2 regions of the Paenibacillus sp. SSG-1 genome follow, and region 1 is predicted to be linked to the other one. Evidence: predicted binding sites of a transcription regulator. Region 1 holds the regulator's gene; the other holds the start of a gene.
What was found. The regulator NrdR, encoded in region 1, represses ribonucleotide reductase genes. The targets are predictions, from matches to a motif close to AACACNATATATNGTGTT.

Region 1 (3,405 bases):
GACATCCCGCTCCTGTTTGAATCGGGTCTGGAAGCGATGTTTGAGCAGGTCCTGCTGGTCTATGCCCCGTTTGAGGTTCAGGTGGAACGCCTGATGGAGAGGAATCGGCTGACGAAGGACGAAGCGGTCGCGCGGATTCGTTCCCAAATGGATATCGAAGAGAAGAAGAAGCGGGCCGACGTTGTGATCGACAACAGTGGACAACCTTCCGAGACGGAGCGCCAAGTGGATGAATTTTGGAACCGGAAGGGCCTGCTATGAAGTTTTTACGCAAAAAAAGAGTGCTTCTTCTGTTGTTTTTAGGATTTGTCGTCATCCTGTTTTTTAATACGAACTGGATGTCGTGGTTTTACCCGATACATTATAAAGAGAACATTCGCGAGCAGGCTGAGCGTTATGACGTCGACCCGTTCCTGGTGGCTTCGATTATCCGGGTGGAATCCAATTACAAGCTGGGCAAGGAGTCCAAGAAGGGGGCTCTCGGCCTGATGCAGTTAATGCCGGATACGGCCAATTGGGCGATGGAAAAGGCCAAGCTTCCCGAAGTGACGCTGGACCATATTAAGCATGAGCCGGAGGCCAGCATCGAAATCGGCACCTGGTATCTCAAAACGCTGTCGGAGCAGTTTAAAGGAAACCGGATTGCCGTGATCGCCGCATACAACGCGGGGCCTGGTAAAGTGGACGGTTGGCTGAAAAGGGGCGTATGGGACGGGACCTACGACTCGGTCAAAAATATTCCCATCGGGGAAACCCGGCACTACGTCCAGCGGGTCATTTATTACTACAATCAGTACACGCGGATATACAGCGAGTTTTAAAGGGAGTACTGTTCTGTCGCTAAACATAACAAAAGAAGCATTGGAGAAGCTAGGTTAGCGTCTCCAACACTTCTTCGGGTATCAAACCGAATTAGAATTGACCAGCCAGTTGTTGTTCAGCCAGGGTCACCAAACGTTTAGTGATAAGTCCCCCGATCGAACCGTTCTCATATGCAGTCATGTTGCCTTGGTATCCGTCTTGTGGGATGCTGATACCCAGTTCTTGAGCGACTTCATATTTCAATTGGTTCAGGGCTGCGGTAGCTTTAGGTACTACCAGGTTGTTGGAGCTGTTGTTGTTGGAAGCCATTGTTGTTCACCTCCTCGCTGTTTGTAAATGTATTATGTCTCGAAGCTCAAAAGTTCATTACTCTTTTTGAAAAGTTTTTGTTGGAAATTTAATACATTTCGGTGAGGCGGCAAGTTAATCCCTGACGGGATAAGGGTTCGCGGCATTCGGACCCTGTGAATGTTCGTGATTTTGTTCTATATACACCGTGATTTGCAAAGGAAGGGAGTTTACCATGAAATGTCCGTACTGTGATTATGCCGGCACGAAAGTGCTGGACTCACGGCCCGCTAACGAAAATAAATCGATCCGCCGCAGGCGTGAGTGCGAGAAGTGCAGCCGGCGCTTTACCACGTTTGAGATGGTGGAGGAAACGCCGCTGATGGTCATCAAGAAGGATGGAAGCCGGGAAGAGTTCAGCCGGGATAAAATCCTCCGCGGCCTGATTCGCGCCTGCGAGAAGCGCCCGGTATCTGTCGAGCAGCTCGACATGATCGTCTCCGAGGTGGAGAAATCACTGCGCAACACCGCCGTGGCGGAGGTGGAGAGCCGCCAGATCGGCGAGCTGGTGATGGAGCAGCTGTATCCCGTGGACGAGGTGGCTTATGTCCGCTTTGCGTCGGTTTACCGCCAATTTAAAGATATCAACATGTTCATGAAAGAGCTGAAGGGGCTGCTGTCCAAAAATACGGTGGAGGACTAACCGTTAAGGGGTATGCTGCTTTGCCGGTCCGTTACAGAGGATGCAACCATCTTAAAGAGCAAAAGGGCCTTCCAGGGCCTCTTTTGCTTTTGGCGGTGGCCATGGCATGGGAGCATAAGGCTGAACACTTGCATGAGCTCCAAATCTTTTTTTGAATTTTTTTGTTGACACATGCATAAATCTTTGATAAATTATAAGAGTCGCTGATACATAATAAATCAGTAGAAAATATTAAGGGGCCTTAGCTCAGCTGGGAGAGCGCATCGCTGGCAGCGATGAGGTCAGGGGTTCGATCCCCCTAGGCTCCATAGAAGAAAACCCTTGGGAATCAAGGGTTTTTTTGTTTGTCTTTTTTAATTTTAAGCCCTGGCCCACTTCTTCCGATACTGGTGTGGCGTAATGCCCATGCGCAGTTTGAACAATTTACAAAAATAAGAGCTGTTCGCTAAACCAATCTCCTCAGCAATGAGCGAGATTGGTTTTTTCGTGGTCGTTAACAGCAGAACGGATTGATGGACCCGGCGGGCCATGATGTATTCGGAGATGCTGATGCCTGTCGCCTCTTTGAAGAGATGCGAAACATGATAGGGAGATAAATGCAGCGACTTGGCCATGTCGTCCAGCCGAAACGGTAACGTATAGTTGGCCTCGATCCATGTCAATATGTGCTCCACTTGATGATTTTGGCGAAGGGCTGGTTTGGGCAGCCCGGCTTCCGTCCGCTGATTCCATACGTGTTGGATCGAACGGTACAGCATAACGAGAAATAAAGAAAATTCCTCATATCTTTCCGCCTCTGAAAGCGCGGGTAATTGATTATCCAAGCTTTTGTAGACAGCGTCCAGGATGTGGAGCTCATCCCCGGTGTCATACAAGCACGGAACAGGGAGTTCCCCTAAATACATGAATCGATAAAAGGTATGAAGCGAAGGCCATTTTTCAAAATAAGACTCAAACATCGTCGGTTCAAAGGTTACAAGGGAACGTTCAAAGCATTGGCCTTCGTCGTATTCGAGCTTGAGATGATGGAGCTGATAAGGCTGAAAAATGCAGAGCATGCCCGGTTTGATGTCGTAGCGGTTGTTATTGACGATCATCGCCCCTTTCCCTTGATGGATCAACAATATTTCCACCCCGAGATGGGAGTGGAAGGTTTCCTTATGCTCATCGTTGACGCTTTTTCGTTTATAGGCAAAATGCAGGGGCACCTCGCTATAGTTACCCGCTACAAAAGACATGGCCGCTGCCTCCTTCTTCCCCCGTATGTACTCGCTTTCGAATCTATTCTATCGCAGAACCGCAATCTAGTGTTATTTTTTCCCCCACAGCGAAGCACAATGTTCTCGCAGCTTCAGTTAATATCCTTATATGCCAATGAAGAAAGCTCAGGGGAGGTTAACCGAAATGATCAAGGTTGCGATTATTGGGACCGGGGCGATTTCGTCCGCTCATATCGAAGGTTATCTGCAGTTGAAGGAACGCTGCCAAATTGTTGCGTTATGCGATCTTTATCCCGAGAAGGCCGAAGCCAAGCGGGAGCAATACGGTTTGGACGCTGCCATCGTTAAAGATTACAAGGAACTGCTTGATCA
Region 2 (3,405 bases), 5.7 Mb from region 1:
AAAGGTGCTCGCAAACTCGCGCGCTTCCGCACTCTCGTATGCGATTTTGTTTTTGGCCAGGTAACCGTTCAGGTTCATGGCTCCAAGGCCGACGGAGTGCAGCTCCTTGTTGGCGAGGCTCACGCCCGGCGCGTTCTCCACGCGGGAGTGATCGCTGACGACGGTAAGGGCCTCGATGCCGACACGGACCGATTCTTTGATTTTTCCCTGCTCCATCACGTTCACGATGTTCAGCGAGGCCAGGTTGCAGCTGATGTCCCGGCGAATCACATCAGCGACACCGTAGTCGTTGATTTCCGAAGTCTCCTGCAGCTGGAAAATTTCCGTGCACAGGTTGGACATTTTGATCTGGCCGACATCCTTCAGCGCATGCACCTTGTTGGCGTTCGATTTATTCACGATGTACGGATAACCGGACTCGAGCTGGATCGAAGCGATTTTCGTCAGCATGTCGCGGGCGCTCATGACGGTTTTTTTCGTTACCTGGTCATTGGCGAGCAGCTCGTCGTACATTTCGTCCATGTCCAGGTCGTCCAGATGCTTGCCGTAGGCTTTGTACACCGAGTAAGGGCCAAAGACCACAAGCGGCTTGTTTTGGGCGGCGAGCTCGTAAAATTTATTCGGCACAATCAGCCCGATCGACAGCGTCTTGATGCGCAGCTTCTCGTCGGCGTTGATTTTCTTCGAATCAAGGAACTCGATGACATCCCAGCCGAAAATGTTATAGTATCCGGCACCCGAGCCTTTACGCTGGCCCATTTGGTCGGCATAGGAGAACGCGTCCTCCATCAGCTTCAGCACCGGCATGATGCCTTTGGCCGCTCCGGCCACGCCTTTGATCGGTTCGCCGCGCCCACGCAGCTTGGACAAATTGACGGCAACGCCGCCGCCGATTTTGGACAGCTGCATGCAGGTGCCGAGCACGTAGTTGATCGAATTGAGCGAATCGTCCATTTCCAGCAGGAAGCAGGAGACCAGCTCACCGCGGCGGCTTTTGCCGGCGTTGAGGAAAGTCGGGGTCGCTGGCTGCAGCCGCTGCTCGATCATCGCTTCGGCGATACGGAGCGCTTTACCGATATTCCCTTCGCCCAAGTACAGCGCCACGATGGCGACGCGGTCCGGATACTGCTCCAGGTACTGCTTCTTGTCGTTGGTTCTCATCGCATAGTCCTTGTAGAACTTCGAGATCGCCATGTAGGACTGGAATTGGAAGTCGCTGCTCCCCGTCAGGTTGAACACGGACTCGACTTCGTCGTAGGTATAATGCTCAAACACGTTCTCGTAGTAGTCGTTGCTGATCAGGTAATCCAGCTTCTCGCGCAGGGAGCCGAACTTCATCGTATCGCGCTCCACTTCCTCCATAAAGGCGGCAACCGCCTCCCGGTCCTTTTCCAATTGAAAGTAACCGTCCGATCCGCGCTGCATAATTTCGTTGTTGAGTTCAATATGCTTCAATGCTCCGCACCCTCTCTTTGAAAATCTCCGTATCCCGCATCGTTCCCGAAAGCTCAAACTTGGTGATGACCGGCACATGGTACATCTCCGATATCGTATCCGCGCTTTTGGCGAAACGAGGCCCCCAGTTCCGGTTGCCGCTGGCCGACACGCCGCGAAGCATGCGGTTGTTCTTCGACAGGAAGTTGGACACTTTCTCGGGCACCTGCCCAAAACCTGTTGTATACGTTACGAGCACGTAAGGCTCATTCACCTGCTCCTGCTCTTCGATCGGAATGGCTCTCATGTTCAGCTTGTTGACAAAGCGTCTGACATTGCCGGTCTTGGAATCATAGACGATTAGCATGATCCTTCACTCCTGAATAATGTTCTCTGCCGTGGTCACGGGCGCAAAAAAAACGTCTATTGACGTCATTGTAGATAACCACACCACATATCGTGGTCGTTATTCTTGTGATCACAGAATGGTTCAGCTTCGCTGAACATGAAATCCCTTAATCCCAGAACTACACCGATAGACTGGGATAGAGGGAAAATATGTTATATATACTATGCCGATGGAAATCAATATGTAGATGATATTTGGCATGTAGTAAGAATAATACATCAATATATTGATGTGGTCAAGCCTATGAGAATCATGTTCATGGGTGCGCTTGCAGCCTGCTTGACGCCTTGAAAAACAAAAAAACAGGGAGCCTCCCGGCGATCCGTAAGCGGATCGATTCGGGGAGATTCCCTGTTTTTCTTCGGTTCCAAAGCCGCGATTATTTACACGCCTTGGATTGGAGTGCTTTCCAGAACTTTATCGATCAGTCCGTATTCCTGCGCTTCAGCTGCGCTCATGAAGTAGTCACGGTCGGTGTCTTTCTCGATGCGCTCCAGCGGCTGTCCGGTACGTTCGGACAGGATGCGGTTCAAGGTGTCGCGCATTTTCAGAATGCGGCGGGCGCGGATTTCGATATCCGTAGCCTGGCCTTGCGCACCCCCGAGCGGCTGGTGGATCATGATCTCACTGTTCGGCAGGCCGAAGCGTTTGCCCTTGGCGCCGGCGTTCAGCAGGAACGCGCCCATGGAAGCGGCCAAGCCTACGCAGATGGTAGATACGTCCGGTTTGATGAACTGCATGGTATCGAAAATCGCCATACCGGCCGTAATGGATCCGCCGGGGCTGTTAATGTACAAATGGATGTCTTTCTCCGGATCTTCGGCTGCGAGGAACAGCAGCTGGGCGATGATAGAATTGGCGACCACGTCATTGACTTCGGTGCCCAGGAAAATGATGCGGTCTTTCAGCAAACGGGAATAGATGTCGTAAGCCCGTTCACCGCGGTTGCTTTGTTCGACGACCATAGGAATATAACTCACGTGGAAAACCTCCCTTAATTGGCTCAAAATAGGTCATTCTATACATACTGTTACCGTATTAACCACATGATAAACAATTTCAAACAAAAAGTCAAAGAAAGTCAAACTCGAGGTAAAAAAAATAGCCATCTGATTGGCTGTGGTACGTTTGGTTAAAAACATAACGTAGAACGGTTGCCGTTCTGCGTTCTCTTCTATTGAAGAAAAATGGCGCGCCCGCGAGGAATTGAACCTCGATCTCAGGCTTCGGAGGCCTACGTCATATCCATTGGACCACGGGCGCAAAATTCAATAGCAAGAGTTATTATATGATAGCTTGCCTCAAAATGCAAGGGTTAAGTTATTAATTTTTTTGGATCAGGAAAATGCTGTATAGGAGGAAAGGCTGATGTGAATTATAGTCAGTGGACTACTTGCAACCAGCGCCATTATTGAGTAGAATAGTGGTGGGACTTAAAACGTTGACCCGGGACATTTTAGGGCCAGGGGAGAGAGGGAAGCGAAGTTGCAGGAGTGGAAAGAAATGCGGGATATATTAGAGATACAAAAGCAGCTTCTGCCTGATCTCGTGGACGTTCTCAA

Region 2: a site for NrdR is predicted at 1,881-1,898, ahead of nrdI (class Ib ribonucleoside-diphosphate reductase assembly flavoprotein NrdI). Genes of this name have one in related genera too.

What each region holds. Positions count from the first base shown of each region.
Region 1 is NZ_MBRK01000001.1:500,169-503,573, forward strand. Features, by position in the region: gene coaE (dephospho-CoA kinase) at 1-261, shown strand, start outside; gene BCV73_RS02480 (lytic transglycosylase domain-containing protein) at 258-821, shown strand; gene BCV73_RS02485 (alpha/beta-type small acid-soluble spore protein) at 913-1,131, opposite strand; gene nrdR (transcriptional regulator NrdR) at 1,346-1,813, shown strand; tRNA gene BCV73_RS02495 (tRNA-Ala) at 2,049-2,121, shown strand; gene BCV73_RS02500 (AraC family transcriptional regulator) at 2,173-3,051, opposite strand; gene BCV73_RS02505 (Gfo/Idh/MocA family protein) at 3,218-3,405, shown strand, end outside.
Region 2 is NZ_MBRK01000001.1:6,220,260-6,223,664, reverse strand. Features, by position in the region: gene nrdE (class 1b ribonucleoside-diphosphate reductase subunit alpha) at 1-1,455, opposite strand, end outside; gene nrdI (class Ib ribonucleoside-diphosphate reductase assembly flavoprotein NrdI) at 1,442-1,801, opposite strand; gene clpP (ATP-dependent Clp endopeptidase proteolytic subunit ClpP) at 2,227-2,823, opposite strand; tRNA gene BCV73_RS28330 (tRNA-Arg) at 3,032-3,106, opposite strand; gene BCV73_RS28325 (sugar-binding transcriptional regulator) at 3,347-3,405, shown strand, end outside.